One region of the Paracidovorax sp. genome, then DNA from elsewhere that is predicted to be linked to it. Evidence: predicted binding sites of a transcription regulator. Region 1 holds the regulator's gene; each other region holds the start of a gene.
What was found. Region 1 encodes sigma-54, which starts transcription at its own class of promoters, with help from an activator protein. Its sites were predicted from a motif close to TGGCANGNAANCTGCTTT; they were not measured.

Region 1 (10,579 bases):
CGGGCAGCACGCGGTCTTCGATGAAGCGATGCAGGGAGTGGGCCACTTGCAGGCCGTGAACGGTGGTGCGGTCGGTCATGGAATGTCTCTGTGTGCGGTGGAACGAGGGGGAGGTCTGAGCGAAAGCAAAGGTTCAGGCCATCTCACCGGCGAGAACCACGAGATCACTGTATTTGAATTCTTTATCCACATAAACGGCGTGCGAAGCGCAAAACCAGTGACTTTTGCGCAAAAGTGGAGCCGCGAGGGGGGGCGCGGCGGCTGGGGCGCGCGCCTGTGGAGCCCATCTGCGGGTCGCTGGGGATGTGAATTGCTACCAATTCAATAGCTAAATGCCGACGCGGATCATGGGCTGGAGCCCGATATGGATCAGATTTTCGTCTGGGTAATCCTGGCGTTTTCTGTGTCCAGCCGTGACATCCCTCCGCATAATCGCCGCCCATGGACAAGCTCAAGGCGTTCGAATCCTTCGTCTCGGTCGCCACACGCGGCAGCCTCACCGCCGCGGCGCGGGCCGAAGGCGTGGCCCCGGCCATCATGGGCCGCCGGCTCGATGCGCTGGAAGAACACCTGGGCGTGAAGCTGCTGGTGCGCACCACCCGGCGCATCAGCCTCACGCACGAAGGCAGCGCCTTTCTCGAAGACTGCCAGCGCCTGATGACCGATGTGGCCAATGCCGAGGCGAGCGTCTCCGCCGGCGGCGTGCGGGCCACCGGCCATCTGCGCATCACCGCGCCGGCGGGCTTCGGCCGCCGCCATGTCGCTCCGCTGGTGCCGCGCTTTCGCGACCTGCACCCCGAAGTCACCATCTCGCTGAACCTGAGCGACCGCGTGGTGGACATGGCCGGCGAAGGCTTCGACTGCGCCGTGCGCGTGGGCGACCTGCCCGATTCGTCGCTGGTCAGCGTGCGTATCGCCGACAACCGGCGCCTGTGCGTCGCCACGCCCGGCTACCTGGAGCGGCGCGGCGTGCCCACCCACCCGAGCCAGCTCGCCCAGCACGACTGCCTGACGCTGTCGAGCGACGCCTCGCAGACGCGCGGCTGGGCCTTCCGCCTGCCGCGCGAGGGCGACGGCGTGCCCGAAGTGATGCACTTCAAGCCCGGCGGCCCGCTGGACTGCTCCGACGGCCAGGTGCTGCACGACTGGTGCCTGGGCGGCTGGGGCATCGCCTGGCGCAGCACCTGGGAGGTCGAGGCCGAGATCGCCGCGGGCCGCCTGGTGGCCGTGCTGGAAGAGTTCGCGGCGCCGCCCAACGGGATCTACGTGGTCTTTCCCCATGCCAAGCACCTGCCGCTGCGTGTGCGGCTGTGGATCGACTATCTGAAGCACCACTACGCCCAGCCCGACTTCTGGCGCCGCGTCGGCGGCTGAGGCCGTGTCGGGCCGCCGCACAGCCGTACCTGCAACTGCATCCATTGCCATCACAGACCGAGAGAGAGGGAGAACACCGCCATGCGCCTGCCGCAGCCCATCCATCCGCCCGTCGCTGCCGTGGCCTGCGCCGGCCGCCACGTCCGCTTGCGGGGCCTTCGGCCCGCCGTGGTAGCAGCGGCGGCCCTGCTGCTGGGGGCCTGCGCGCAGCAGCCCTCCGTCCAGCCCCCCGCGCAAGCGCAGGGCGGCATCCCTGCCGGCATCGTCAGCATCACCTATGCCGATCCGGCGACGATGAGCGATGCGCGCATGTCGCCCGGCGAGTCCGCCAAAGCCCGCCGAGCCTGGCTCGACGCACTGTGTCTCTACGTGGCGGATCGGGCCGCTCCGCTGTTGGCGCCCGGGCAGTTGCTGGATGTGCGGCTGGCCGACGTGCAGCGCGCCGGCCGGGCAGGCATGTCGCGCATCGACCTGGAATTCACGCTGCGCACCGAAGGCGGCCGCGTGCTGCGCCAGGGCCGCCGGCAGCTGGGAGATTCATCGCCTGCACCCGCGCGGCTGTCCGCTGCAGCCGATCCGCTGGGCGCCGAGAAGGCGCTGCTCGACGCCTGGCTGCGCCGCGAATTCCCGCCCCGCGCCGGCTGACCGACCACTGCCACCGGGCTGCGGGAGGGGGCTGTCATGCGCCTGCGCGTGCGGGCAGGTAGCATGGCGCGGCGTTCGCCCCGGGCCGCTGCGCGCCCTGGGGCGCCCTTCCCCACGACATACGCTCTTGAGCGTCCATCTGCCATGACCACCGAAGCTCTGCTGGCTTACGCCCACCTGCTTTCCATTCTCGCCATGGTCACCTTCGTGGCCAGCCAGGCGGCGTTGTGCCGCACCGAGTGGCTCAATGCCGCTGCCCTGCAGCGCCTGGCCCGCGTGGACCTGCTCTACGGGGTCTCTGCGCTGCTGGTGCTGGCCACCGGCCTGGCGCGCACCTGGTGGGGCATCAAGGGCTTCGGGTGGTACTGGTCGCAGCCGCTGCTGCACGCCAAGGTCACGCTCTTCGTCGCCGTCGGCGTGCTGTCGCTGGTGCCCACGCTGCGCTATCGGCGCTGGCTGGGCGCCGTGCGTGCGGGTGGCGCGCTGCCCGCCGCGGACGAGGTGCGCTCCACGCGCCGGCTGGTGATGGTCGAGGCGCACCTGCTGGCCGTGATCCCGCTGCTGGCCGTGTTCCTCGCGCGCGGCGTGGGCACGCGCTGACGGTGCTTGCCGATCTGCCAAAGAAAAACCCCGCGCGCCGGGGTGCGGCGGGCGGGGTCGGGGCCGGCCGCCAGGCTGGCGGCATGGGCCGGGCCGGGGGTTAGGCGGCGGGCTTGTTGCTCAGGCATTCCTTCATGAAGGCCTTGCGTTCGTCGCCCTTGAGCGTCTTTTCCTTGGCTTCGACATTGCAGGTCTTCATCTTGGTCTGCTGCTTTTCCTGCTTGCTGGCGGACAGGCAGTCCTTCATGAAGGCCTTGCGTTCGTCGCCCTTGAGCGTCTTGTCCTTGGCTTCGGCGTTGCAGGTGGCCATCTTGCCTTGCTGCGCCGTGTGCGCCTTGGCGGGAGCCGAGGCGGCCGCCGCCGGGGCGGATGCGGCAGCGGCCGGTGCGTCGGCGGCATGGGCGGCAGCGCCCAGCGTCAGGGCGAGGGTGGCGGCGGACACCAGGGAAAGCAGACTCTTCATGTAATGCTCCTGCAGTTGAGGGGTAGTCAGGCCCTGTCTGGCGCCGGGTATCGGCAGTGTTTGGCAGGGCCCAGGGAGCATAACGCTCCGGTGGTTCGAGCGGATGACCGGCCCCCGTAGAATCCGCCCCCATGCTCTCCGTCAAACAGGAATTGCTCGCGGCGCTGGCCGGCGAGCTGGAAAAACTCTCGCCCGGCGCTGCTGGGCGAGCCGCCTTCGAATCGCCCAAGGTGGCCGCGCACGGCGACTTCGCCTGCACCGCCGCCATGCAGCTGGCCAAGCCGCTCAAGCTCAACCCGCGTGCGCTGGGTGAGCAGCTCAAGGCTGCACTGGAGGCCACGCCGGCCTTTGCCCGCTGGGTCGATGCCATCGAGATCGCCGGCCCCGGCTTTCTGAACATTCGTTTGAAGCCCGCCGCCAAGCAGGAAGTGGTGCGCGAGGTGCTGGCCGCCGGCGAGCGCTTCGGCTATCAGCCCGACAACGGCCAGCGTGTGCTGGTCGAGTTCGTCTCCGCCAACCCCACCGGCCCGCTGCACGTGGGCCACGGCCGCCAGGCGGCGCTCGGCGATGCGATCTGCAACCTGTTCAGCACCCAGGGCTGGAAGGTGCACCGCGAGTTCTATTACAACGACGCGGGCGTGCAGATCGACACCCTGACCAAGAGCACGCAGCTGCGCGCCAAGGGCTTCAAGCCCGGCGACGATTGCTGGCCCACCGGCAGCGACAACCCGCTGGCCAAGAACTTCTACAACGGTGACTACATCGCCGAAATCGCCGAGGCCTTCAAGGCCAAGGCCACGGTGAAGGCTGACGACCGCGAGTTCACGGCCAATGGCGATGTCGAGGACTACGACAACATCCGTCAGTTCGCCGTGGCCTACCTGCGCAATGAGCAGGACAAGGACCTGCAGGCGTTCAACCTCCAGTTCGACGAGTACTACCTGGAGTCCAGCCTGTACACCAGCGGCCGCGTCGAGGCCACGGTGAACAGGCTCATCGCCAACGGCAAGACCTACGAACAGGACGGCGCGCTCTGGCTCAAGAGCACCGACTACGGCGACGACAAGGACCGCGTCATGCGCAAGCAGGACGGCACGTTCACGTACTTCGTGCCTGATGTGGCCTACCACATCGCCAAGTGGGAGCGCGGCTTCACCAAGGTCGTGAACATCCAGGGCACGGACCACCATGGCACCATCGCCCGCGTGCGCGCCGGCCTGCAGGCCGCCGACGTGGGCATTCCGCAGGGCTACCCCGACTACGTGCTGCACACCATGGTGCGCGTGGTCAAGGGCGGCGAAGAGGTCAAGATCAGCAAGCGTGCGGGCAGCTACGTCACGCTGCGCGACCTGATCGAGTGGACCAGCAAGGACGCGGTGCGCTTCTTCCTGCTCAGCCGCAAGCCCGACACCGAATACACCTTCGACGTCGATCTGGCCGTGGCGCAGAACAACGACAACCCGGTCTATTACGTGCAGTACGCGCATGCGCGCATCTGCTCGGTGCTGCGCGCTTGGGCAGAGGCCGGCGGCAGTGACGTGGCATCGCTCAAGGACGTGGACCTCTCGGCGCTGGAAGGCCCGCAGGCCCAGGCTCTCATGCTGCAACTGGCCAAGTACCCCGAGATGCTCACCGCCGCCGCCGAGGGAGAGGCCCCGCACGACGTGACCTTCTACCTGCGCGACCTGGCCGCCAGCTACCACAGCTACTACGACGCCGAGCGCATCCTGGTGGACGACGAGACTGTGAAGAGGGCCCGCCTGGCCCTCGTCGCCGCCACAGCGCAGGTATTGCACAATGGCCTGAAGGTGCTGGGCGTGGATGCGCCCGCCAGAATGTGAACGGCAAAGACCAAAAGATGAAACAGCAGCAACGCGGTGGGACGGCCGTCGGCCTCATTATCGGAATGATCGTCGGCCTGGGGGTTGCTCTGGCCGTGGCGGTGTACGTCACCAAGGTGCCGGTGCCCTTCCTGAATAAGGGCAACGCACGCGGCTCCGAGCAGGACGAGGCCCAGCGCAACAAGAACTGGGACCCGAATTCGCCCCTGTACGGCAAGAACCCCGCGCGCCCGGCCGTGCCGGCCACGCCTGGCGATCCCACCGCTGCAGGCGCCGTCTCTCCCTCCACTCCGGCTGCCCCCGCGGCTGGCCCGGTGACGGCGCCGCCCGTGGCCGCCACCGCTTCCGCACCGCGCACTGCCGCCAGCAAGCCGGCCACGGCCAGCGCGGACCCGCTGGGCGATCTGGCCAAGGCCCGCTCGGCGGCCAGCCCGAGTCCGGCGGCGCCGGCCGCGGCCTCTGGTGCCGATCCGTTCGACTATTTCGTGCAGGCCGGCGCCTTCCGCACCCAGGCCGATGCCGATGCGCAGCGCGCCAAGCTCGCCATGCTGGGCTGGGAGGCGCGCGTGAGCGAGCGCGAGCAGAACGGCCGTACGGTCTACCGCGTGCGCGTGGGCCCCTTCGCCAAACGCGACGATGCTGACTCGCTCAAGGGCAAGCTGGACGGCGCTGGCGTCGAATCCGCCCTGGTGCGCGTGCAGCGCTGAGCCTTCGTGGCGGGCCTTATGGCCTGCGCCTTGGCGGCCCTGTGAAACTTTGCGGCCTCTGGCCGCTCAAATGTTCTGTCATGAACTAGGAGTGATCTCTTGATGAAACGCCGCGAGTTTTCCCTGTCCACCGCCACAGCGCTGGCCGCTGCTGCCGTCGCCCTGCCGGCAGCCACCCCCGCCCTGGCGCAGCCGCGCCAGTTCAAGGAAGGCAAGGACTATGTGCGGCTGGCCAAGCCGGTGCAGAGCGAAGCACCGGCCGGCAAGGTCGAGGTGATCGAGTTCTTCTGGTACAGCTGCCCGCATTGCAACGCCTTCGAGCCTGAGCTGGACGCCTGGATCAAGGCCGCGCCCAAGGAGCTGGTGATCCGCCGTGTTCCCGTGGCCTTCAATGCCAGCTTCGTGCCGCAACAGAAGCTCTACTTCGCGCTGGAGAGCATGGGCAAGGTGCCCGAGCTGCACGTCAAGGTGTTCCGCGCCATCCATGTCGAGCGCCTGCCGCTCAACAAGGACGAGCTGATCTTCGACTGGATCGGCAAGCAGGGCGTTGACGTGGCGAAGTTCAAGGAAGCCTACAACTCGTTCTCCGTGTCCAACCTGGTCCGCAAGGCGACGCAGCTGCAGGAGGCCTATGGCGTGGAAGGGGTACCTTCGATGGGCGTCGCTGGCCGTTATTACACCGACGGCACCATGGCTGGCAGCATGTCCAGCGTGCTGCAGGTGGTGGACTATCTGGCCGCCCAGGCCCGCAAGGGCTGAAGAAGGCGCGGGGCGTAGCCCCGGCTTGACGCCCGGACATCCAAGGCGCGCCTCTGGCGCGCTTTTTTCTTTCCGCAGATGCGCGGTGACTCCGGTGGCTCGGGCCATGGTGTCTGGCCTTGCTGCCGCAGGCCTTGCGGGTCGCAAGCCGCTGGGTGCGGGAAATTCATGCAGGCTTCTTACCCGGGCCGCGCAGGCCGTGCATGATGCTGGGCTTGCCGTCTGGTGTGCCACTCAGGCTCACCCGGCTCGGCAAACGCTTTCTGCGGACCTGAATCGTCAGGTCAGTACAATGTCTGCAAGATTCGTGCCCTATGAGAACAAGACTGCTCCCGCTCCTTCTGCTCTGCGCGCTGGCCTGTGCCTCGTGGGGCGCCCGCGCCGAAAAGGCCGACCGCAACAAGCCCATGAACATCGAGGCCGATTCCCTGCGCCACGATGAGCTCCAGCAGACCAGCGTCTTCACCGGCCGGGTCGTGCTGACCAAGGGCACCATGGTGCTGCGGGGCGCGCGGGTCGATGTCCGCCAGGACCCGGACGGCTTCCAGCACGGAGTGGTGACGGCCGAGCCCGGCAAGCGCGCTTTCTTCCGCCAGAAGCGCGACACCGTGGCCGGCGCGCCCGATGAATTCGTCGAAGGCGAGGCCCAGACCATCGAATACGACGGCCGCGCCGACACGGTCAAGCTCATCGGACGCGCCGAAATGCGCCGCTACCGCGGCGGTGCGCTCTCCGACGAGATGGCGGGTGCGGTCATCTTCTACAACAGCGTGACCGATGTGCTGACCGTCGATGGCCAGCGCACGGCGCCTGCGGGCACCGCCTCGGGCACCCCCGGCGGCCGCGTGCGCGCGGTGCTGGCGCCCAAGGAGTCCGCTCCCGATGCGCCGGCGGCAACGCCTGCGCCCGCCACGCCCGCACCCACCCTGCGGCCCAGTACCGATATGAAGAGCGGCGCGAGCAAGTGAGCGAATCCTTTTCCTCCCCCATTTCCACGTCCGCGGCCGCCAGCGCTGCGGCCCCGGGCAGCCGCCTGGAGGCACGCCACCTGCAGAAGTCCTACGGCAGCCGCAAGGTGGTCAAGGACGTGTCGCTCACCGTGCAGAAGGGCGAAGTCGTCGGCCTGCTGGGACCCAACGGCGCGGGCAAGACCACGTCGTTCTACATGATCGTCGGGCTGGTGCGCAGCGACGGCGGCGACATCGTCATTGACGGCCAGTCGGTCGCCAACATGCCCATCCACCGGCGCTCGCGCCTGGGTCTGTCGTACCTGCCCCAGGAAGCGTCGATCTTCCGCAAGCTGAACGTGGAAGAGAACGTGCGGGCGGTGCTGGAGCTGCAGAAGGACGCAGACGGCAAGCCGCTTTCCCGCGCGGAGATCGAGGAGCGGCTGACGGCGCTGCTGCAGGAGTTGCGCGTGGAGCACCTGCGCGCCTCGCCCGCGCTGGCCCTCTCGGGCGGCGAGCGCCGCCGCGTCGAGATCGCCCGGGCGCTGGCCACGCAGCCGCGCTTCATCCTGCTGGACGAGCCCTTCGCCGGGATCGACCCCATCGCCGTGATCGAGATCCAGCGCATCATCGGCTTTCTGAAGGAGCGCGGCATCGGCGTGCTCATCACCGACCACAACGTGCGTGAGACGCTGGGTATCTGCGACCACGCCTTCATCATCAGCGACGGCACCGTGCTGGCGCAGGGCACGCCCGCCGACATCGTGGACAACGCCGAGGTGCGCCGCGTGTACCTGGGCGAGCATTTCCGGATGTGATGAAGCCTGGCCTTTCCCTGCGGGTCTCCCAACACCTCGCGCTCACCCCCCAGCTGCAGCAATCGATCCGGCTGCTGCAGCTCTCCACGCTGGAACTGTCGCAGGAAGTCGAGCAGATGCTCGACGACAACCCCTTCCTGGAGCGCAACCTCGAAGACGCACCGCGCGAAGAGTTCGGCCTGCCCCAGGCCGACACGCCCGTGACGGAAGATGAGTCGCCCTACGGCGCCGCATCGGCCAGCACCACCACTTCCACGGCCGCCGAGGGCGGGGGCGATGCCGACGTGCCCGCAGGCCCCGACGCCGTCACCGAAGCGCCCGACTGGGAAGGCGACGGCACGGTGGACTTCTCGCCCGACGACAGCGAATGGGGCGGCGACGCCCCGGCACGCAACCGCACCGGCGACGAAGACGGCCAGGCCGATGCCACCGAGCTGGCCCGCAGCGGTGAATCGCTCACCGCCTTCCTGCACCGCCAGGCGCTTTCGCTGCGCCTCTCGCCGCTGGATACGGCGGCGCTGCGCTTTTTGATCGAATCCCTCAACGACGACGGCTACCTCGACGAGTCGCTCGAATCGCTGGCCCGGAGCCTGGCCGGCGATGCCGACCTTGAACAGCTCGAAGAGCTGGTCCACCGCTTCACCGTCGCCCTGCGCCTGCTGCAGAGCCTGGAGCCCACCGGCGTGGGCGCGCGCGGCCTGGCCGAATGTTTGACGCTGCAGCTGCGCGCCCTGGCCGAAGCCCGCGAGGCCGATGCCGACGTGCTGCAGGTCGCGCTGCGCATCTGCGAGCAGCCGCTGGAGATGCTGGCCAAGCGCGACGTGCGCCGCCTCACGCCGCTGTGCGGCGGCGGCAGCGAAGAGCGCACCCGCGCCGCCATGGCGCTGATCGCACGGCTGGAGCCCCGGCCGGGCCGGCGCTTCGTCGAGGTGGAGCGCAACATCATCGTGCCCGACGTCATCGTCAAGAAGACCGGGCGCGGCGCGCAGCAGAACTTCAGCGTGCAGCTCAACCCCGACGTGATGCCGCGCCTGCGCGTGCACGACGTCTATGCCGGCGCGCTGCGCGGCAACCGGGGCGGCGAGGGCCACCAGGCCATGCAGCAGCGGCTGCAGGAGGCGCGCTGGTTCATCAAGAACATCCAGCAGCGCTTCGATACCATCCTGCGCGTGTCGCGCGCCATCGTGGACCGCCAGCGCAACTTCTTCGTGCATGGCGAGCTGGCCATGCGGCCGCTGGTGCTGCGCGACATCGCAGACGAACTCGGCCTGCACGAATCGACCATCAGCCGCGTGACCACGGCCAAGTACATGGCCACGCCCCAGGGCACCTACGAGCTGAAGTACTTCTTCGGTTCGGGCCTGGGCACCGAAACCGGCGGCAATGCCTCCAGCACGGCCGTGCGGGCGCTCATCAAGCAGTTCGTTTCGGCCGAGAGTCCGGCCAAGCCGCTGTCGGACAGCCAGATCGCGGAAATGCTCAAGGAGCAGGGCATCGAATGCGCCCGCCGCACGGTGGCCAAGTACCGCGAGGCGCTGCGCATCGCCCCGGCCAACCTGCGCAAGGCGCTGTGATCAGCCCAGCAGCTGCGGGTTCATGCGCCAGAGCGTGACGTTGAGCGCCGCGGCGAAGCTGATCCAGGCCAGATAGGGCACCAGCAGCGCACCCGCCAGCGGCTTGATGCGCCAGAAGCCCGTCAGCGTGGCGGCCACCGTCAGCCACAAGAGGGCGATGTCAGCCAGCGCCCAGGCGCCCAGATGCCAGGCGAAGAACAGCCAGCTCCAGAGACCGTTGAGCACCAGCTGCAAGCAAAAGAGCGTCAGCGTCCGGCGGCGCGCGCCGCTGGCGGGCTCACGCCACACCAGCCAGGCGGCGATGGCCATCACCGCGTAGAGCACCGTCCAGACCGGACCGAAGACACCGGGCGGCGGCGACCACGAAGGCTGCGTGAGTTGCGCGTAGAAGGCCGGAGCCTGCACCGAGGCTACGCCGCCGATGGCGGCCGTGGCGAAGGTCAGCGCCAGCCAGCCGGCCAGGGCCAGCCAGGTGTGGGCGGTGAAGCGGGGGCGGGGGGCTGCGTGAAATGACATGGCTGCACTGTGGGGGTGGCGGATGCTGCCGGTGCGGCCCTTCATGCGCCAGTGTCTGTAAGACCGCACGCGGATCGGGCGGCGTACCGGCCTTTTCCATGGTTCAGTTTGCTATTGATTGAATAGCACATTGCGCTGGCAGAACAAGCGCTGCAGCCCGAAAAGTGCCTCATGCGAGGCCCGGCGCATGCGCTGACCGCTCAGTGCGGTCACGGGGCTCAGTGCCGCGGCAGCGCCGGCAGCGCCGGCAGCGCCGGCAGCGCGGCGTCGCCTCCCGCCGCCAGCTTGAAGCCCGCCACGGCATCGGCCAGCTGCGCCGCCTGCTGCTGCAGCGA
Region 2 (10,579 bases), on a different contig from region 1:
CCTCCGGGCTATGTCGGCTTTGACCAAGGCGGCCTGCTCACCGAAGCCATCACGAAGAAGCCGCACGCGGTGCTGCTGCTCGACGAGATCGAGAAGGCGCACCCGGACATCTTCAACGTGCTGCTGCAGGTCATGGACCACGGCACGCTGACGGACAACAACGGACGCAAGGCCGACTTCCGCAACGTCATCATCATCATGACGACGAACGCGGGTGCCGAGACCATGAACAAGGCGACCATCGGCTTCACCAATCCGCGTGTGGCGGGCGACGAGATGGCCGACATCAAGCGCCTGTTCACGCCTGAGTTCCGCAATCGGCTCGACGCCATCGTCAACTTCAAGGCGCTGGACGAGCAGGTCATCCTGCGGGTGGTGGACAAGTTCCTGCTGCAGCTGGAAACCCAGCTGTCCGAGAAGAAGGTCGAAGTCACCTTCACCGACCAGCTGCGCAAGCACCTGGCCAAGAAGGGCTTCGATCCGCTGATGGGCGCCCGCCCGATGCAGCGCCTGATCCAGGACATGATCCGTCGTGCGCTCGCCGACGAGCTGCTGTTCGGCCGCTTGACCGAAGGCGGCCGCCTGACGGTCGATATCGAGACCGCCACCGACGACAAGGGCGTGGAAACGGCCGAGGTGAAGCTGGATATCCAGCCGCTGCCCAAGCGCGACCGCACCGCCAAGTCGGAGCCGACGGAGCCGGAAGAGGCCACGGCCGACTGATCGGTACTTTCAGAAGTTCATGTGCCAGCTGCGGCCGGCTCACCCCAAGAACAAAACCCGCATGCCACTGGCGTGCGGGTTTTTTCTTTTGTCCTGTGCCTCGATGGCACGGGCAACGAGAAGACGCGTGCTCAGGCCGGATTCATGAGCCTCTGCAGCAGCTCCGTCGTTGGATACCCGTCCGCCTCCAGCCCCAGGCTGCGCTGGAACTGCCGCAGTCCCGCGCGGGTGGCTGGGCCGAAGACGCCGTCGGCGGTGCCGGCGGCGAAGCCACGCTGGTTCAGGCCAGTCTGCAGCTGCAGAACCTGGCTGCGGGAAAGTGGCTGCAGATCGCGCGGCCAGGAGGCCATGAGGCCGGGCGCGCCCTCGATCTGACGCGCCAGCAGGCCCACGCCCAGCGCATAGTTGATGGAGTTGTTGTAGCGCAGGATGGCGCGGAAGTTGGGTCCGACCAGGAACGCCGGGCCGCGCGCGCCGGCAGGCTCGATGACCGAGGCCGCATCGAATGCGGGCAGCGGCTGGCCGTCCATGGCCTGCACACCGTCGGCGGCCCATTGCGTGGAGGTTTGCCGCACGTTCAGTTCGGCGCGGCTGTGGTCGAAGCCGGTGGGCAGGCGCACTTCCACGCCCCAGGGCTCGCCCCGGCGCCAGCCCGCGCTGGCCAGGTAGTTGGCGGTGGAGGCGGTGACATCGGGAATGCTGCCCCAGATGTCGCGCCGGCCGTCGCCGTCGGCATCGACTGCATGGGCCAGGAAGACGGAGGGCAGGAACTGGGTGTTACCCATGGCCCCGGCCCAGGAGCCGACCATGCGGTCGGCAGGAATGTCGCCCTGGTCCACGATGCGCAGGGCCGCCAGCAGCTCCGAGCGCGCCCAGTCGCGGCGCCGGCCCTCGAAGGCCAGGGTCGCCAGCGCATCCACGGCACGGAAGCTGCCGAAATTGCCGCCGTAGTTGCTTTCCATGCCCCAGATGGCGGTGATGATCGATGCCGGCACGCCGTAGCGCGCCTCGGCCGCGCCCAGCGGCATGCGGTATTCCATCCGCTTGGCGCGGCCGGCGGTAACGCGCTGCGGGGAGACGGCGCTGTCCAGATAGGCCCACGGCGTGCGCGTGAATTCGGGCTGAGCACGGTCCAGCTCGATGACGCGGGGCAGCAGGCGGGCGCTCAGCAGCACCTGCTGCACGGTGGCGGGGCGGATGCCGGCGACCAGCGCCTCGCGGCCGAAGGAATCCAGCCAGGCCTTGAAGCTGTTCTCTTCGGCGACCTGTGCGGCAGTTTCAGGGGCTGGCGCAGCCGTGCTGGGTGCCGTGGTGGCCGGGGCGGGCACGGCGGGAGGGCTGCTGGGAGGCGTGGCGGGGCCGGTGGGGCCCACGGGCGTGGCGCAGCCACCCACCAGCGCCAGTGCGGCGCAGGCGAGCGGCAAGGTCCAGGGCAGGAGGCGGCGCTGGGCGGTGGCTGGTGACACTGCGGCGAACGACGGGCGATTCGGTGTGAAGAGCATGCGCCATTGTCGTCGGCCCCGGCATACTTGCGGTTTTGTGTTTCCTGCAGCCGCGAATCCATGCACACCTTTCTCTGGCACGACTACGAAACCTTTGGTGCCAACACCCGGCGCGACCGGCCGGCCCAGTTCGCGGGCATCCGCACCGATGCGGATCTGAACGAGATCGGCGAGCCGTTGATGATCTACTGCCGGCCCGCGCCCGACTATCTGCCCGACCCGGAGTCTTGCCTCATCACCGGCATCACGCCGCAGCTATGCCTGGAGCGCGGCGTGCCCGAGCATGAATTCGCCGCCCGCATCGAGGCCGAACTGGCCCGGCCTGGCACCATCGGTGTGGGTTACAACACCATCCGGTTCGACGACGAGATCACGCGCTTCATGTTCTGGCGCAACCTGATGGACCCATACGCCCGCGAATGGCAGAACCAGTGCGGCCGCTGGGACCTGCTGGACGTGGTGCGAATGACCTATGCGCTGCGGCCCGAAGGTATGGAATGGCCCACCAAAGAGGACGGCTCGCCCAGCTTCAAGCTCGAGCATCTGTCCAAGGCCAACGGCCTGGCGCACGAGGCGGCGCACGATGCGCTCTCCGACGTGCGCGCCACCATCGCGCTGGCCCGGCTCATCCGCGAGCGGCAACCCAAGCTGTTTGATTTCGCCCTCAGCCTGCACAAGAAAGACCGCGTGGCGGCCGAGTTGCGCCTGCCCGCAACGGTGGAGACGGCGCGGCCCTTCCTGCATGTTTCGGGCATGTTCCCCACCGAGCGCGGCTGCCTGGGCGTGATGTGGCCGCTGGCCAGCCACCCGACCAACCGCAACGAACTGATCGCCTGGGACCTGTCGCAAGACCCGTCCGAGCTGGCGCGGCTGGATGCCGACACCATCCGCCTGCGCATGTTCACCCGTAGCGACGAACTGCCGGAAGGCGTCACCCGGCTGCCGGTCAAGACGGTGCATCTGAACAAGTCTCCCATGGTGGTGGGCAACGTCAACACGCTGACCCGCGACACGGCCGAGCGCTGGGGCATCGACCTGGAGCAGGCCGCGCGGCATGCGGCGGCGGCGCGCGCGCTGCCGGACCTCACCGCCATCTGGGCCAAGGTGTTCTCCCGCCCGCAGGACGGGCCCGCGCCGGATGTGGATCAAGACCTCTACGGCGGCTTCGTCGGCAACGAGGATCGCCGGCGCCTGGAGCGCCTGCGCAGCCTGCCGCCCGAAAAGCTCGCCGAGGCCCGCCCGGGCTTCGACGACGAGCGGCTCGAAGAGCTGGCCTGGCGGTATCGGGCGCGCAACTTCCCGCACACGCTCACCGAGGACGACCTGGAGCGCTGGGAAGAGCACCGCGTGGCCTGCCTGATGGAGGGGCAGGGCGGCGCGCTTACCTTCGACGAGCTGTTCGCGCGGCTGGACACATTGGGCGGCGAGGCCGACGAGCGCGGCGAAGAGATCCTCGGCGCGCTCTACGATTACGCCGAGAGCATCGCGCCGGCGATGTAGGCGCAACCATGTCCGGCACGCCCGCGTTCCTGCCGCTCGATGCGGCCCAGCCTGAAGGCGCCCTGGCGGAACCGGCCCGGCTGGCCGCCTTCATCCGCGCCCACCCCCGGCTTTTCGTGCTCACCGGGGCGGGCTGCAGTACGGCCTCCGGCATTCCCGATTACCGCGATGCCGAGGGGCAGTGGAAGCGGCCGCAGCCTGTCACCTTCCAGGCCTTCATGGGCGAGGAGGCCACGCGCCAGCGCTACTGGGCGCGCAGCCTGATCGGCTGGCGCGTCATGGGCCATGCGCAGCCGGGCGCGGCGCACCGGGCCCTGGCGCAGCTGGAGGCCCTGGGCCATGTGGAAATGCTGCTGACCCAGAACGTCGACGGCCTGCACGATGCGGCGGGCAGCCGTAGCACGGTCGATCTGCACGGCCGCATCGACACCGTGCGCTGCATGCATTGCGAGGCGCGCATGCCCCGCGCCGCGCTGCAGCAACGCCTGCTGGAGGCCAATCCCGCCTGGGCCCATCTCCAGGCGGAAACGGCGCCCGACGGCGATGCCTATCTGGACGGCCTGGATTTCTCCAGCTTCGCCGTGCCGGCCTGCCCGGCCTGCGGGCAGGGCCCGCTGAAACCCGACGTGGTGTTCTTCGGCGAGAACGTGCCGCGCGAGCGCGTGTTGGCCGCACGCGAGGCCCTGCAGCGCTCCGACGCGGCGCTGGTGGTCGGCTCCTCGCTCATGGTGTATTCAGGCTTTCGCTTCGTACAGGCGGCGTCTGAGGCGGGCAAGCCCATCGCCGCGGTGAACCAGGGCCGCACGCGCGGCGATGCGCTCTTCACTCTCAAGCTGCAAAGCGATGTGGGGCATACGCTGGCGGAGGCCGCAGCGCTCTTGGGCTGACGGAGCCCGCCTTGCTGGCGAGCGAGCTGAAGGCGCAGTCCCCGCGGCGCGGCATTGGTGTCCCGGCGGCGTAACGCGGCAAGGATGTCGGGGCCCCGAAGCGAGCCACGGCAGCTTTCGGTCAGCCCTGCCCGCTCTGCGGCGGGCCCAGCGCTTCAATGGCTGCCCATTCCTCGTCGCCATAGAGCCGCGAGCGTGTAAGAAAGCGCAGGCCGGTGGGCCGCTCCAGCGAGAACATGCCGCCGTTGCCGGGCACCGCGTCGATGATGAGGTGCGTGTGCTCCCAGTACTCGAACTGCGATCGGCTCATGTAGAAGGGCGTGCCGGCGATCTCGCCGAGCAGCACGTCGGAGTCGCCCAGCATGAATTCGCCCTGGGCGAAGCACATGGGCGCGCTGCCATCGCAGCAGCCGCCCGACTGGTGGAACATGAGCGGGCCGTGCTGGGCGCGCAGCCGTTCGATGAGCGCCACGGCTTGTGGCGTGGCGGATACGCGCATGGCCGCCTGGGGTGCGGTGGCCGTGGCTTCCTGCAAGCGGGTGTCTGGCATGGTCTGTCGTCTCCGTGAAGAAGGCCCCGGGTGGGGCCTTTCGTGTTGTGCGGTCCGCCGGTGGAAGCCCGTGCCACGCGCCTTGCTGCAGGCTGCTCCCCGCCCTGGGCGGACGGGAAGCGGGGGCGCGTGTCAGGCCGCCATGTCCAGCACGATACGCCCCTGGATCTGCCCCTTGTGCATGCGGGTGAAGATGTCGTTGATGTTCTCCAGCTTCTCGGTGCTCACCGTGGCCTTGACCTGGCCGCGCGCGGCGAAGTCGAGCGACTCCTGCAGGTCCAGGCGCGTGCCGACGATGGAGCCGCGCACCGTGACGCCGCGCAGCACCATGTCGAAGATGGGCAGCGGGAAATTGCCGGGCGGCAGGCCGTTGAGCGCGACGGTGCCGCCGCGCCGCACCATGCCCAGCGCCTGCTCAAAGGCCTTGGGCGAAACGGCGGTGACGAGCGCGCCGTGGGCGCCGCCGATCTCCTTTTGCAGGTAGGCGGCGGGGTCATTCTTCAGGGCGTTGACGGTGACGCTCGCGCCTAGCTTGCGGGCGAGTTCGAGTTTGTCGTCTTCCACGTCCACGGCAGCCACATTCAGGCCCATGGCTCTGGCGTATTGCACGGCCATGTGGCCCAGGCCGCCGATGCCGGAAATCACGACCCAGTCGCCCGGCTTGGTGTCCGTCACCTTCAGGCCCTTGTAAACCGTGACGCCCGCGCACAGCACGGGTGCGATGTCCACGAAGCTCACGTCCTTGGGCAGGTGGCCTACGAAGTTCGGGTCGGCCAGCGCGTAGTCCGCGAAGCCGCCGTTGACCGAATAGCCGGTGTTGCTCTGCGATTCGCACAGCGTTTCCCAGCCGCCCAGGCAATGGGTGCAGCAGCCGCAGGCCGAATGCAACCACGGTACGCCCACGCGGTCGCCTTCCTTGACGTGCTTGACGTTCTTGCCGATGGCGGCGACGAAGCCCACGCCTTCGTGGCCGGGAATGAACGGCGGGTTGGGCTTGACCGGCCAGTCACCTTCGGCGGCGTGCAGGTCGGTATGGCAGACGCCGGAGGCCTCGATCTTCACGAGGATCTGGTCGTCGGCCGGGGTCGGAACGGGCACCTCTTCGATGGTCAGAGGCTTGCCGAATTCGCGGACGACGGCGGCTTTCATGGTCTTGGCGGTCATGGCTCGGGTTCCTTTTCTTTGGCGCGGAGGGAGTGATCGGGAGGGCCGGCTTTGACCATAAGCCGCCCTCCAGCTGAACCAGCTGACGCAGGTCAAGCCGTCTGCAGAACCGTGAGGGCAACGGTGGGCCCGGTCCCTCGCGCACGGCGCGCCTCTACGGGGGCGGGGGGCAGGCTGCTGCGTTGCCAATCCTCGCCATAGCTGCTGCTATGGCTGCGGCTTGCGCCTTGCAGCCCTTTCCTCACCCATCAGAGCGCCCCGCATCGCGGGGACGGGGGGTCCCGTCGCCTCAGAAGAAGCCCAGCTTGTTGGGGCTGTAGCTCACCAGCAGGTTCTTGGTCTGCTGGTAGTGGTCGAGCATCATCTTGTGGTTTTCGCGGCCGATGCCGGACTGCTTGTAGCCGCCGAAGGCCGCGTGCGCGGGGTAGGCGTGGTAGCAGTTGGTCCACACGCGGCCGGCCTGGATGCCGCGGCCCATGCGGAAGGCACGTGCGCCATCGCGGCTCCACACGCCGGCACCCAGGCCGTAGAGCGTGTCGTTGGCGATTTCCAGCGCTTCTTCTTCGGTCTTGAAGGTGGTGACGGACACCACCGGGCCGAAGATCTCTTCCTGGAAGATGCGCATCTTGTTGTGGCCCTTGAACACCGTGGGCTTGATGTAGTAGCCGCCGGCCAGGTCGCCGCCGAGCATGTTGCGCTCGCCGCCGATCAGGCATTCGGCGCCTTCCTGCTTGCCCAGATCCAGGTACGAGAGGATCTTCTCCAGCTGCTCCTGCGAGGCCTGCGCGCCGATCATGGTGCTCTTGTCGAGCGGGTGGCCCTGGGTGATGGCGGCCACGCGCTTCAGGGCGCGTTCCATGAAACGGTCGTAGATCGATTCCTGGATCAGCACGCGGCTGGGGCAGGTGCAGACCTCGCCCTGGTTCAGCGCGAACATGGTGAAGCCTTCCAGTGCCTTGTCGAAAAAGGCGTCGTCGGCGGCCAGCACGTCCTCGAAGAAGATGTTGGGGCTCTTGCCGCCCAGCTCCAGCGTGACGGGGATGATGTTCTGGCTGGCGTACTGCATGATCAGCCGGCCGGTGGTGGTCTCGCCCGTGAAGGCGATCTTTGCGATGCGGTTGCTGGACGCGAGTGGCTTGCCGGCCTCCAGCCCGAAGCCGTTGACCACGTTCAGCACGCCGGCCGGCAGCAGGTCGTCGATGATTTCCAGCAGCACCAGGATGGAGGCGGGCGTCTGCTCGGCGGGCTTGAGCACCACGCAGTTGCCGGCGGCCAGGGCCGGGGCCAGCTTCCAGACGGCCATCAGGATGGGGAAGTTCCAGGGAATGATCTGGCCGACGACGCCCAGCGGCTCATGGAAGTGGTAGGCCACGGTGTCGTGGTCGATCTCGCTGATGCCGCCTTCCTGGGCGCGCACCGCACCCGCGAAGTAGCGGAAGTGGTCGATGGCCAGGGGAATGTCGGCCGCCATGGTCTCGCGCAGCGGCTTGCCGTTGTCGATGGTTTCCGCCACGGCGATGGTCAGCAGGTTGGCTTCCATGCGGTCGGCGATCTTCAGCAGGATGTTCGCGCGGTCGGTGGTGGAGGTCTTGCCCCAGGCGGCCTTGGCCTTGTGCGCCGCGTCGAGCGCGGCATTCACGTCCTTGTCGTTGGAACGCGGCACCGAGGTGAACACCTGGCCGTTGATCGGCGAGCTGTTCTCGAAATACTGGCCGTCCGCCGGGGGCACCCACTGCCCGCCGATGTAGTTGCCATACTGCTTCTTGTAGGGGTTGGCGATACCGAGGCTTGCGATTTCTGCCATGTTCATGGTGCTTGTCTCCTGGGATGGTTTTCGGTGGAATGCTGCGCGCCGTGGCGCACTCGCACTCCTTCAAGGGCAAGTCGCATGCCAGCGCTTTTCCACTGGGTGTGAAGGGCGGGGCGCTACGGGACAACCCTTGGTTTGAGGCCGCGATCAGGCCCGCTGCGCCGGCACTTCGCGGCTTTGCGACAGAAACGGGGCAGCGAGCGGGGTGTTCCGCCTGTGCCGTGGCACAGTCCGGGTGTGCCACCTGTTCCATTTCTGAACGGTTGCGCCGCGACGCTCCGCCGGCGCACGGCGGGCGGCGACCCAGCCCCTGCCGCGCGCCTAGAATCCCCCGCTACAGCCGGGCAGGCCCACAGAGCGCCTTTGCCCGGTTCAAGACCGGCAAGCCGCCCCACCATCGGGGCGGTCCGCCGCTCGGGGCGCCCTGCGGCAGGCAGGCCCCCGCCATCAATCGCAGGAGGCGCCACCATGGGTGCGCAATGGAAAGCAAAGGGCAAGGCGCAGGTCGCCGATGCCAAGGGCAAGCTGTTCGGCAAGCTCGTCAAGGAAATCATCGTGGCGGCCCGCAGCGGCGCCGATCCGGCCGGCAATTCGCGCCTGCGCCTGGCGATGGAGCAGGCCCGCAAGGCGTCCATGCCCAAGGACACACTCGAGCGTGCGGTGAAGAAGGGCTCGGGCGTGGGCGCCGATGCCGTCGATTACCAGCGCGTGATCTATGAAGGCTTCGCGCCCCACCAGGTTCCGGTGATGGTCGAATGCCTGACCGACAACGTGAATCGCACCGCGCCTGAAATGCGCGTGCTGTTCCGCAAGGGCCAGCTGGGCACATCCGGTTCCGTGTCGTGGGACTTCAACCATGTCGGCTTCATCGAGGCCGAATCCACCGCCGGCCACGCCGGTGCCGATGCCGAGGTGGCCGCCATCGAGGCCGGCGCGCAGGACTTCGAGCCGGGCGAGCAGGAAGGCACGACGCTGTTCATTACCGACCCCGCCGATCTGGACCTGGTGAGCCGTGCGCTGCCGGCCCAGGGCTTTACGGTGCTGTCGGCCAAGCTGGGCTATCAGCCCAAGAACCCGGTCGATCCGGCCAACCTAAGCGCCGAGGCGCTGGACGAGGTGGAGAGCTTCCTGGCCGCCATCGACGGGCATGACGACGTGCAGGAAATGTTCGTCGGCCTCAAGGGTTGAGGCTTACTGCTTCGCTTTTGATAGCGGCCTGCGCTCTGTTCATCAGGGCGGCAGGCCGTTTTCTTGCGGGAAACGCTGCTTCAGACGGCCAGCAGACTGACCTGCGCCGGCCTGCCGGGCAGCGAGAGCTGCGCCACCGGCGCGGGGCTGCCGGCCACTTGGCGGCCGCGCCGCCATACCGCCAGCCGCGTGGCGCGCAGGCGGATGGCCTCCACCGGATCGCGCGCATGCAGCAGCACCAGGTCGGCGTGGCAGCCGGGGCCGATGCCATAGCCTTCCAGGCCCAGCAGCCGCGCCGGATTCACCGTCACGGCCTCGAAGCACTGGCGCATGGCCTGCTGGCCGGTCATCTGCGCCACGTGCAGGCCCATGTGGGCGGCTTCCAGCATGTCGGCGCTGCCGCCGGCATACCAGGGGTCCATCACGCAGTCATGGCCGAAGGCGACGGTCAGGCCGGCGGCCATCAGCTCGGGCACGCGGGTCATGCCGCGGCGCTTGGGGTAGCTGTCGTGCCGGCCCTGCAGGGTGATGTTGATCAGCGGGTTGGCCACCACGCCGAGCTGCGCTTCGGCCATCAGCGGGATCAGTTTGCTGACGTAGTAGTTGTCCATGCTGTGCATCGACGTGAGGTGGGAGCCGGTGACGCGCCCCTGCAGGCCCAGGCGCACGGTCTCGGCGGCCAACGTCTCGACATGGCGCGAGAGCGGGTCGTCGGACTCGTCGCAATGCATATCCACCCGCAGGCCACGCTCGGCGGCCAGCTCACACAGCAGGCGCACGCTCTCGGCCCCCTGGGCATTGGTGCGCTCGAAATGCGGGATGCCGCCGACCACCTCCACGCCCAGGTCCAGCGCGCGCGTGAGGCTGTCCAGCCCGCCGGGCCGGCGCAGCACGCCGTCCTGCGGGAAGGCGACCAGCTGCAGGTCGAGGTAGGGCGCCACGCGGGCCTTCACGTCGAGCAAGGCCCGCACGGTGAGCAGGCTTGGATCGCTGGTGTCCACATGGCTGCGGATGGCGAGCAGGCCGCGCGCCACGGCCCAGTCGCAATAGGCGAGGGCGCGTTCCACGATGGCCTCGTGCGTGAGCGTGGGTTTCAGCTCGCCCCAGAGCGCGATGCCTTCGAGCAGCGTGCCGCTTTCGTTCACGCGCGGCTGGCCGTAGCTGAGGGCCGAGTCGAGGTGGAAATGCGCGTCAACGAAAGGGGGCGACAGCAGCAGACCGCCGGCATCGACCGCCTGGTGCGCAGGCGCCTGCA
Region 3 (10,579 bases), on a different contig from region 1:
AGAAGGAAACGCGCATCGTGCGCATCGGCATCGGGCCCCAAGACCGCATTCAGTGGAACGGAGAGACCATCGACCTCGCCACGCTGAACGAGCGGCTGACCACCGCCGCCACCCAGGCGGACCATCCCGAACTGCACGTGCGCCCCGATGCGCTCGCCAACTACGCCACGGTGGTGCATGTGATGGCCTCCATCAAGCAGCACGGACTCACCAAGGTCGGACTGACGGGCCAGGAGCAGTTCGACTGAGCCGCGTCGATCCACGCAACCCCGAACGAACCGGACACCCCCTATGAAATTCCAACTGCAGTCTTTTGCCAACCCTGCCCGCCTGCTGGAAGCCGATTGCGACGGCCTCGTCGTCGGCATCACCGCCTCCAAGTTCAAGGGCCTCGCCAAGGCCATCGACCAAGCCACGGACGGTCTGCTGACGCGCCTGCAGGCCGAAGGCGAGCTCACTGCCAAGTCCGGCCAAACCCTGCTGTTGCAGGCCGTGGCCGGCGTGAAGGCGCGCCGCTTGCTGCTGGTGGGCACCGAGGCCTCCGCTTCAGGGCCTGCGCCGGATGCCGCGGCCCTGGCCCGAGCCACAGCCAAGGCCCTGGCCACCACGCGCGCCGCGAACATCGTCTGGGCGCTGGGTGATGACGAAGAGCTCTGCGCCCACGCCCTGCTGGAAATGCAGCAGGCCGATTACCGCTTCGACGCCTATCGCACGGGTGAGCAGCCGGCGCCGCCACCGGAGCGCACACTGCACTTCGCCACCCCGGACGAGAAGCGCCATGGCGCGCTGCATGCCCGCCTGGCGCAGGCGCAGGCCATCGCCAACGGCGTGGCGCTGGCGCGCGATCTGGGCAACACGCCGCCCAATGTCTGCACCCCCACGCATCTGGCAGAGGCCGCACAGGCGCTGGGCCGCGACTGGGGCCTGGACGTCGAGGTGTTCGATCGCGCAGCCATCGAGGCGCTGGGCATGCGCTCCTTCCTCGCAGTGGCCCAGGGCTCCACGCAGGAGCCGCGCCTGATCGTGCTGCGCTACCAGGGCGACAAGGCCAAGCGCGCACCCGTGGCGCTGGTCGGCAAGGGCGTGACCTTCGACTCCGGCGGCATCTCGATCAAGCCGGCCGAGGCCATGGACGAGATGAAGTACGACATGTGCGGCGCCGCCAGCGTGCTGGGCACGCTGCGCGCCTGCGCCGAGATGCGGCTCAAGGTGAACCTGGCCGCCGTGATCGTGGCCTGCGAGAACATGCCCGCCGGCAATGCGCTGAAACCCGGCGACGTCATCAAGGCGCTGAACGGCACCACCATCGAAGTGCTGAATACCGACGCGGAGGGCCGCCTGATCCTCTGCGACGCGCTCACCTATGCGCAACAGCGCTTCGCACCCGCCGAGACCATCGACATCGCGACGCTCACCGGCGCCTGCGTGATCGCGCTGGGCCATGTGCGCAGCGGCCTCTACGCCAACAGCGACACGCTGGGCCAGGCCCTGCTGGCGGCGGGCGACAAGATGGCCGATCCGGCTTGGCGCATGCCGCTGGATGCGGCCTACCACGAGTCGCTCAAGTCGCGCGTGGCCGACCTCGCCAACATCGGCGGGCGCCCCGGCGGCAGCGTCACGGCCGCCTGCTTTCTCTCGCGCTTCGTGCAGGGCCCCTGGGCCCACCTGGACATCGCCGGCACCGCCTGGAAAAGCGGCCAGGACAAGGGCGGCACCGGCCGGCCCGTGCCCCTGCTCGCCCAGTACCTGATCGACCGCGCCGCATCGTGAACCCGCTCCTCCACGCCACGCTCCCCCCGCCCACCGACGACACCCCCCTGGCCCGGCTGCGCCGGCACATGCAGGACCACGGTCTGGGCGCGTGCCTGATCCCCTCGGCCGACCCGCACCTGTCCGAATACCTGCCCGGCCACTGGCAGGGACGGCGCTGGCTCACCGGCTTCGACGGCTCCGTCGGCACGCTGGCCGTCGGAATGCAGGCGGCGGAGCTCTGGGTGGACAGCCGCTACTGGGAGCAGGCCGAGCGCCAGCTCGCCGGCAGCGGCGTCGCCATGCGCAAGGCCCTGCCGAGCGCACCCAGCCAATATCTCGAATCGCTCTGCCACCTGGCCGGACCGGGCGGTGTCGTGGCGGTCGATGGCGACGTGCTCTCCGCCGCAGTGCTCGGGCCGCTCGAATCCGTCTGCACCGCCCAGGGCCATCCATTGCGCACTGGCATCGACCCGCTGGCGGGGGTGTGGCAAGACCGCCCGGCCCTGCCCGCCGCCCCCATCACCGCCCTGCCCCCGGGCGTGCAGGGCCACGAGCGTGCGGACCGCATGCGCCTGCTGCGCGAACGGCTGCAGGCGCACGGGGCCGAATGGCATTTCCTCTCCAGCCTGGACGACATCGCCTGGCTGCTGGGCCTGCGCGGCAGCGACGTGCCCTACAACCCCGTCTTCCTTGCCCACCTGCTGATAGGCCCGCAGGGCGCCACGCTGTTCGTGGATGCGGCCCGCATGCCCGCCGAGGTGCAGCAGGCGCTGCTGGCCGACGGCATCGCGCTCGCGCCCTATGGCGATGCCAAAGGCGCACTGCAGGCCATGGCCCCCGGCTGCCGCGTGTTGATCGATCCCAGGCGGGTCACCGCCGGCCACCTGCATGCACTGGCGCAGGGCGTCATGCCGGTGCAGGCCACCAACCCCTGCGTGCTGATGAAGTCGCGCAAGAGCGAGCAGGAAGCCGCGGCCATTCGCCGCACCATGGTGCATGACGGGCTGGCCCTGGCCGAGTTCTTTGCGGCGCTGCAAGCCCAGCTTGCGCGCGGCGAAGCGCCCACCGAGCTGGACATCGACACCCAGGTCACCGCCGCACGGGCCCGCCAGCCAGGCTTCAAGGGCCCGAGCTTCGCCACCATCGCCGCCTTCAACGCCAACGGCGCCATGCCGCACTACCGGGCCACCGACGCCACCCATGCCCGCATCGAAGGCGACGGGCTGCTGCTCCTCGATTCCGGCGGGCAGTACGAAGGCGGCACCACGGACATCACACGCATGTGGGCCGTGGGCCAGCCCAGCCATGCCCAGCGGCGCGACTGCACGCTGGTGCTCAAGGGCATGATCGCGCTGTCCACCCTGCACTTTCCGCAAGGCACGCGCGCGCCCATGATCGACGCCGTGGCCCGCGCGCCGATCTGGCGCGAGAGCATTGACTACGGCCACGGCACCGGGCACGGCGTGGGATGGTTCCTCAACGTCCACGAAGGGCCGCAGTCGATCTCCGTGCGTGGCGATGCGGGCGAGGATTCGGTCATCCACCCCGGCATGGTCACCTCGATCGAGCCCGGCATCTACCGCCCCGGGCGCTGGGGCGTTCGCATCGAAAACCTGGTGCTGGCGGCCGACGCCGGCGAAAGCGCCTTCGGCCGATTCCTGGCCTTCGAGACGCTGACGCTCTGCCCCATCGACCTGCGCTGCATCTGCCACGAACTGCTGACGGCCGAAGAGGTGCGCTGGCTCAACCGCTACCACGCCACCGTGCGCGAGGCGCTGCTGCCCGGCCTCGCGGCACTGGGCAACGACCTCGCCTGCCAGTGGCTGCTGGAACACACCCAACCTCATTCCATGACGCAAGCGACTCCCGACTCCGCCCTGCCCGGCGACTCCACCGGCCCTGGCATCTCCTTCACCGGCCTCGACCCTGCCGACATCCCCGCGGCCATCGGCCAGCGCATCGACAGCGCGCGGCAGGCCCTGGACGAGCTGCTGCGCCGGCCCGACATGGACTGGCCCACGCTGGAGCGGCTGCTGGGCGCGCCGAGCGACCAGTTGAGCCGCGACTGGCTGGTGGTGCAGCACCTGGCCGCCGTGAACGACAGCCCGGCCCTGCGCAAGGCCATCGGCGAGACCATGCCCAAGGTGGTGGAGTTCTGGACACAGCTGGGCGCGAGCGCGCCGCTGCACCGCCTCTACGAAAGGCTGGACTCGGCCGCGCTCACGCCCGCACAGGCTCGCGCCCGCACCCTGGCACTGCAGGGGTTCGAGCTCTCGGGCGCCCATCTGGCAGGCCCGGCGCAGCAGCGCTTTGCCGCCATCAAGGCGCGCCTGGCAGCGCTGAGCAAGCAGTTCAGCGAGAACGCGCTGGACGCCACCGACGGCTGGCACTACCTCGCCAACGCGCCGGAAGTAGCCGGCGTGCCCCAGGACACGCTGCAGGCCGCCGCGGCCGCGGCCCGGGCGGACGGCCACGAAGGGCAGTTCAAGCTCAGCCTGAAGATGCCCGTGTACCTGGCCGTGATGCAGTTCGCCGAAGACCGCGAGCTGCGCGCACGCCTGCACCGCGCCAATAGCACGCGGGCATCCGACCTGGCGCCGCCCGAACAGGCGCGCCTAGACAACACGCCGGTCATCGACGAGATCCTCGCGCTGCGCCGCGAGCTCGCCGCCATGCTGGGCTTCGCCAACTACGCCGAGCTGTCGCTCGCCACCAAAATGGCGAACAGCCCCGCCGAGGTCGAGACCTTCCTGCTCGACCTGGCCGCACGGGCACGCCGCTCGGCGCTGCAGGACGTGGCAGAGCTGAGCGACTTCGCCCGCGAGGCGCTGGACATCGAGGACCCTCAGCCCTGGGACTGGGCCTTCATCGCCGAAAAGCTCAAGCAGGCCCGCTACCAGTTCAGCGCGCAGGACCTCAAGCCCTACTTCCCGTTCCCCGCGGTGCTGCAGGGCCTGTTCCGGCTGGCGGAGAACCTCTTCGGCATCTCCATCCACGACGCAGCGGCCGACGTGTGGCACCCGTCCGTGCGGCCCTATCGCATCGAGCGCGGCGGGCAGGCGCTGGGCCATTGCTACCTGGACCCGTTCGTGCGCCCGGGCAAGCGGGGCGGCGCCTGGATGAACGGCATCGTCAACCGCTGGAAGCGCCCGGGCGACAGCGAGCCGCGCCTGCCCGTGGCGGTGCTGGTGTGCAACTTCGCCGAGGGGGTGCAAGGCCGGCCCGCCCTGCTGGAGCATGGCGACGTGATCACGCTGTTCCACGAATTCGGGCACGCCCTGCACCATCTGCTGACCCAGGTGGACACCCTGGACGTGGCCGGCATCCGTGGCGTGGAGTGGGACGCCGTGGAGCTGCCCAGCCAGATGATGGAGAACTTCTGCTGGGAATGGCCCGTGCTGCAGGCCATCACAGCCCACGCCGACACCGGCCAGCCGCTGCCCGAAGCGCTCTACTGCAAGATGCTGGCCGCGAAGAACTTCCAGTCCGGCATGCAGACGCTGAACCAGGTCGAACGCTCGCTGGTGGACCTGCGCCTGCACACCGACCCCGCCCCGCAGACCGTGCCCACGATGCAGGCCGTGAGCCGCGCGATCGCCGTGCTGCCGCAGGCGCCCTACGTGCGCTACACGCACGCCTTCAGCCACATCTTCGCGGGCGGCTATGCGGCGGGCTACTACAGCTACCAGTGGGCCGAGGTACTCAGCGCCGACGCCTATGCCGCTTTTGAGGAAGAGGCGCGCGAGCCGGGCGTGGCCGAGCGCAGCACCGGCGAGCGCTATCTGCATTCCATCCTGGAGGCGGGCGGCAGCCGCCCGGCCATCGAGTCTTTCCAGTCCTTCAGGGGCCGGGCGCCGACCCTTGACGCCCTGCTGCGCCATCGCGGCATGGCGAACGCAGCGCACGCGACGGCCTGAGCGGCGGCGGCCTGGAAGATGCACCTCTTTTGATAGCAGGCTGCGCAGCATCCAGGCGCGCTGCGGAGCAATGAGGGCATCAAAAAATGCGGAGATGCGGGCGTATCATGGTGCGCACCGACCGCCTCCGGACCGGCCGCATCCACAGGACGCCACCATGAACCCCATCGCCCCGCCCACCTTCGACGACGTCACCGATGCCGCCCGGCGGCTGCAGGGGGTGGCGCACCATACGCCGGTGCTGCGCTCCAGCACGGCCGACGCGCAGCTGGGCGCGCAGCTCTTCTTCAAGTGCGAGAACCTGCAGCGCATGGGCGCCTTCAAATTCCGCGGCGCCTACAACACGCTCAGCCGATTCAGCGACGCGCAGCGCGAACGCGGCGTGCTGGCCTTCTCGTCGGGCAACCACGCGCAGGCCATCGCGCTGTCGGCACGGCTGCTGGACATGCCGGCCCTGATCGTCATGCCCGAGGACGCGCCTGCGGCCAAGATCGCCGCCACGCGCGAATACGGCGCACAGGTGGTCACCTTCAACCGTTTCACCGAGGACCGCGAGGCCATCAGCCGCCGCCTGGCCGAAGAGCGCGGCATGACCCTGGTGCCGCCCTTCGACCATCCGCACGTCATCGCCGGCCAGGGCACGGTGGCGCTGGAGCTGCTGCAGGAGGTGCCCGATCTGGACTACCTCTTCGTCTGCCTGGGCGGCGGCGGCCTGCTCTCGGGCTGCCTGCTGGCAGCGCAGGCCCTGGCGCCGCAGTGCCAGGTGATCGGCGTGGAGCCGGCCGCGGGCAACGACGTGCAGCAGTCGCTGCGCGCCAGCCGCATCGTGCGCATCGACACGCCGCGCACCATCGCCGACGGCGCACAGTCCCAGTCGCCGGGCGAGATCACCTTCCCCATCATCCAGCGCCACGTGGCCGACATCGTCACCGCCACCGACGAGCAGCTGGTGGCGGCGCTGCGCTTCTATGCCGAGCGCATGAAGATCGTTGTCGAGCCCACCGGCGCGCTGGCCCTGGCAGGCGCGCAGCACGGCGGCATCGACCTGCACGGCCAGCGCGTGGGCATCGTCATCAGCGGCGGCAACGTCGATATGGACCGCCTCTCGCGCTTTCTCGCCGCCTGACGCAGCGCGGCCCGCTGCAGCAGGCAGGCGGGCAGGCAAAATCGCTGCCTGCGGCAAGCGGTGTGGAAGTGCGCCTCCCGCCTGCCACTCCGTCTCCCTATTTCCCTTTCCAGCGATTTCGCTTTGTCCCAATAAGAGGCCCAGCCCATGAGCAACGTTCACGTCATCACCCATCCCCTGGTGCAGCACAAGCTGACCCTGATGCGCCGCAAGGACGCCAGCACCAACAGCTTCCGCCGCCTGCTGGGCGAGCTGAGCACGCTGATGGCCTACGAGATCACCCGCGACATGCCGCTCTCGGACCTCGAGATCGAGACCCCGCTGGAGACCATGACCGGCCGCGTCATCGACGGCAAGAAGCAGGTGCTGGTGTCCATCCTGCGCGCCGGCAACGGCTTCCTGGACGGCATGCTCAACGTGATCCCGGGCGCGCGCATCGGCCACATCGGCCTCTACCGCGACCCGGACACGCTGCAGCCGGTCGAGTACTACTTCAAGATGCCCTCCGAGATGCAGGAACGCGACGTGATCGTCGTGGACCCGATGCTCGCCACCGGCAACTCCGCCGCGGCCGCCGTGGACCGGATCAAGAAGCTCACCCCGCGCTCGATCAAGTTCGTCTGCCTGCTGGCCGCACCGGAAGGCGTGGCCACGCTGCAGAAGGCCCACCCCGACGTGCCGATCTACACCGCCGCCATCGACCGCGAGCTCAACGAGCACGGCTACATCCTGCCGGGCCTGGGCGACGCGGGCGACCGCATCTTCGGCACCAAATAAGGGCATTTCGGGCGGGCATGCCAGCGATGCGGCTGGCATGCATCTTGCCAATCCAGAGGAACGATTCAACCTCCCGGCTCGAACCCGAGCCCGCCCTGGATACCGCCATGCACAACCGCCGCCTCTTCACCGGACGACTGCTCTGCACCTCGCTCGCCATCTCCGCCACCCTGGGCATGGCCCCGCTGGCAGCACTGGCGCAGGAGCCCAGGCTGAAAGTGGCGGCCATCTACACGGTGCCCTACGAACAGCAATGGGTGAGCCGCATCCACAAAGCCCTCAAGGCGGCCGAGGCACGCGGCGAGATCGAATACAAAAGCAGCGAGAACGTCGCCAACGCCGACTATGAGCGCGTGATGCGCGAGTACGCGAACGGCGGCAACCAGCTGATCTTCGGCGAGGTGTTTGGCGTGGAGGCCGCTGCCCGCAAGGTGGCCAAGGATTTCCCCAAGACCGCCTTCGTGCTGGGCTCCTCCGGCAAGCCCCAGGCGCCCAACTTCAGCGTCTTCGACAACTACATTCAGGAACCGGCTTACCTCAGCGGCATGATCGCGGGCGGCATGACCAAGACGAACAAGATCGGCATGGTCGGCGGCTTTCCCATTCCCGAGGTCAACCGCCTGATGCACGCCTTCATGGCCGGCGCCAGGGAAGTGAACCCCAAGGTGGAGTTCACCATCACTTTCATCAACAGCTGGTTCGACCCGCCGAAGGCCAAGGAAGCCACCTTCGCCATGATCGACAAGGGCGCGGACGTGCTCTATGCCGAGCGCTTTGGCGTCAGCGATGCAGCCAAGGAAAAGGGCAAGCTCGCCATTGGCAATGTGATCGACACGCAGCCGCAGTACCCCGACACGGTCGTCGCCTCCGCCCTCTGGCACATGGAGCCTACGGTGGAGCGTGCCATCGGCCTGGTCAAAGCCGGAAAGTTCACGGCGGAAGACTACGGCCCCTATTCGATGATGAAGCACAAGGGATCGTCCCTCAGCCCGCTGGGCACCTTCGAGAAGAAGGTGCCGGCCGAGTTGGTCGCGAAGGTCAAGGCCCGCGAAGCCGAGATCCTGGCGGGCAAGTTCACCGTGAAGGTGGACGACAGCCAGCCCAAGTCCACCGCCAAGTAGTTCTGAACTGGACGCGGCCGCTCCCGCCTCTGCCTTCCATGCTCGCACCACCGCCGGTTCCCGCGCCGGGCACCGTGCTGCAGCTCTCGGGCATCACCAAGCGCTTCGGCAGCCTGGTGGCCAATGACGACATCTCGCTGACGCTCCTGCGCGGCGAGGTGCTGGCGCTTCTGGGCGAAAACGGCGCTGGCAAGTCCACGCTGATGTCCATCCTGTTCGGCCACTACGTGGCGGACGAAGGGGACATCAAGGCCTTCGGCCGCCCGTTGCCGCCCGGCCAGCCGCGCGCGGCGCTGGCGGCCGGCATCGGCATGGTGCACCAGCATTTCACGCTGGCCGACAACCTGAGCGTGCTGGACAACGTGCTGCTGGGCAGCGAGCCGCTCTGGCAGCCGTTCTCGCGCCGCAGCGCGGCCCGAGCGCGGCTGCTGGAGGTATCGCGGCGCTTCGGCCTGCCGGCGTCGCCCGATGCGCGCGTGGGCGACCTCTCGGTGGGCGAGCGCCAGCGGGTGGAGATCCTCAAGGCGCTCTACCGGGGCGCGCGCATCCTCATCCTCGACGAGCCCACGGCCGTGCTCACGCCGCAGGAGAGCGAGGCCCTCTTCGCCACCCTCTCGCAGATGGTCGCCGAGGGCCTGTCCATCATCTTCATCAGCCACAAGCTGGGCGAGGTGCTGCGCGTCTCGCACCGCGTGGCCGTGCTGCGCCAGGGCCGGCTGGTGGCCGAGGCGCCCGCCCAGGGCACCACGCAGGCCCAGCTCGCGCAGTGGATGGTGGGCCACGCCGTCGAACGCGCCGAGCGCCGCCCCGCCCGCCGGGTGGGCGATGCCGTCTGCACGCTGGAGGGCGTCCACACCGCCGGCGGGCGCGATGCGCTGCACGGCGTGAACCTCACGCTGCGCGCGGGCGAGATCACCGCCATCGCGGGCGTCTCGGGCAACGGCCAGGTGGCCCTGGCCGACGTGCTGTGCGGCATGCGCGTGCCCACGCAAGGGCGCGCCACCCTGCACGGCATGCCGCTGCCCGCCCAGCCCCAGCGCCTGGTCGCCCAGGGCGTGGCCCGCATCCCCGAAGACCGCCATGCCGTGGGCGTGGTGGGCGATCTGCCGGTCTGGGAGAACGCCGTCTCCGAACGCCTGGGCAGCCGCTGGTTCTCACACCCCTGGTTCACCGCCGGCTGGATCAAGCGCGGCAAAGCCCGCCAGCATGCACGCCGCGTGGCCGAGACCTTCGACGTGCGTGGCGGCGGCCCGGACGTGCCGGCGCGCTCGCTCTCGGGCGGCAACATGCAGAAGCTGATCCTCGGGCGGGCGCTGCTTTCGCCCGATCCGGACACGCAGGAGCCCCCACGGCTGATCGTGGCCCACCAGCCCACCTGGGGCCTGGACATCGGCGCCGTCACCTTCGTGCAGCAGCAGCTCATCGCCGCACGCGACGCGGGCGCCGCCGTGCTGCTGATTTCCGACGACCTCGACGAGGTGCTGCAGCTGGGCGACCGCGTGGCGGTGATGCACAGCGGCCACCTGACCGAAGCCCTGCCGGCCGAGGATTGGACGCGCGAGGCCATCGGCCTCGCCATGGCCGGCGAGCACGCCGGCACAGCCGACACCCCATGAGACTCGAAAAACGCCACCGCACTTCCGCCGCCGCCTGCGTGGCCGCACCCGTCGGCGCCGTGGCCTTCACGCTGCTCGTCTCCGCGCTGCTGGTGCTGTGGGCCGGCGCGCCCGTGGGCCGGACGTATGCGCTGCTGGCCCAGGGGGCGTTCGGCTCCGTCTTCGCGCTGACCGAAACCCTCACACGCGCCACGCCGCTGATCCTTACCGGCCTGGCCGCGGCCGTGGCCTTCCGCGCGCGGCTCTTCAACATCGGTGCTGAAGGGCAGC

Region 2: the regulator sigma-54 is predicted to act here: its motif matches at 8,203-8,220, upstream of adh (aldehyde dehydrogenase).
Region 3: the regulator sigma-54 is predicted to act here: its motif matches at 7,606-7,623, upstream of AC3A84_RS07480 (BMP family protein).

The regions. Positions count from the first base shown of each region.
Region 1 covers NZ_JBXYZY010000011.1:12,374-22,952, forward strand. The annotation lists gene AC3A84_RS05530 (malate synthase G) at 1-79, opposite strand, end outside; gene AC3A84_RS05535 (LysR family transcriptional regulator) at 442-1,374, shown strand; gene AC3A84_RS05540 (DUF3016 domain-containing protein) at 1,456-2,019, shown strand; gene AC3A84_RS05545 (DUF2214 family protein) at 2,164-2,619, shown strand; gene AC3A84_RS05550 (PsiF family protein) at 2,720-3,082, opposite strand; gene argS (arginine--tRNA ligase) at 3,214-4,923, shown strand; gene AC3A84_RS05560 (SPOR domain-containing protein) at 4,941-5,630, shown strand; gene AC3A84_RS05565 (thiol:disulfide interchange protein DsbA/DsbL) at 5,733-6,389, shown strand; gene lptA (lipopolysaccharide transport periplasmic protein LptA) at 6,704-7,357, shown strand; gene lptB (LPS export ABC transporter ATP-binding protein) at 7,354-8,154, shown strand; gene AC3A84_RS05580 (RNA polymerase factor sigma-54) at 8,154-9,728, shown strand; gene AC3A84_RS05585 (TspO/MBR family protein) at 9,729-10,244, opposite strand; gene AC3A84_RS05590 (methyl-accepting chemotaxis protein) at 10,463-10,579, opposite strand, start outside.
Region 2 covers NZ_JBXYZY010000021.1:95,945-106,523, forward strand. The annotation lists gene clpA (ATP-dependent Clp protease ATP-binding subunit ClpA) at 1-723, shown strand, start outside; gene AC3A84_RS07420 (lytic murein transglycosylase) at 855-2,225, opposite strand; gene sbcB (exodeoxyribonuclease I) at 2,286-3,725, shown strand; gene AC3A84_RS07430 (NAD-dependent protein deacetylase) at 3,734-4,612, shown strand; gene AC3A84_RS07435 (DUF779 domain-containing protein) at 4,734-5,162, opposite strand; gene adhP (alcohol dehydrogenase AdhP) at 5,295-6,326, opposite strand; gene adh (aldehyde dehydrogenase) at 6,616-8,136, opposite strand; gene AC3A84_RS07450 (YebC/PmpR family DNA-binding transcriptional regulator) at 8,605-9,324, shown strand; gene AC3A84_RS07455 (amidohydrolase family protein) at 9,405-10,579, opposite strand, start outside.
Region 3 covers NZ_JBXYZY010000021.1:109,149-119,727, reverse strand. The annotation lists gene AC3A84_RS07510 (ExbD/TolR family protein) at 1-248, shown strand, start outside; gene AC3A84_RS07505 (leucyl aminopeptidase) at 292-1,770, shown strand; partial or broken gene AC3A84_RS07500 (M24 family metallopeptidase) at 1,767-3,584, shown strand; gene AC3A84_RS07495 (M3 family metallopeptidase) at 3,603-5,669, shown strand; gene AC3A84_RS07490 (threo-3-hydroxy-L-aspartate ammonia-lyase) at 5,827-6,795, shown strand; gene upp (uracil phosphoribosyltransferase) at 6,943-7,572, shown strand; gene AC3A84_RS07480 (BMP family protein) at 7,680-8,693, shown strand; gene AC3A84_RS07475 (ABC transporter ATP-binding protein) at 8,732-10,309, shown strand; gene AC3A84_RS07470 (ABC transporter permease) at 10,306-10,579, shown strand, end outside.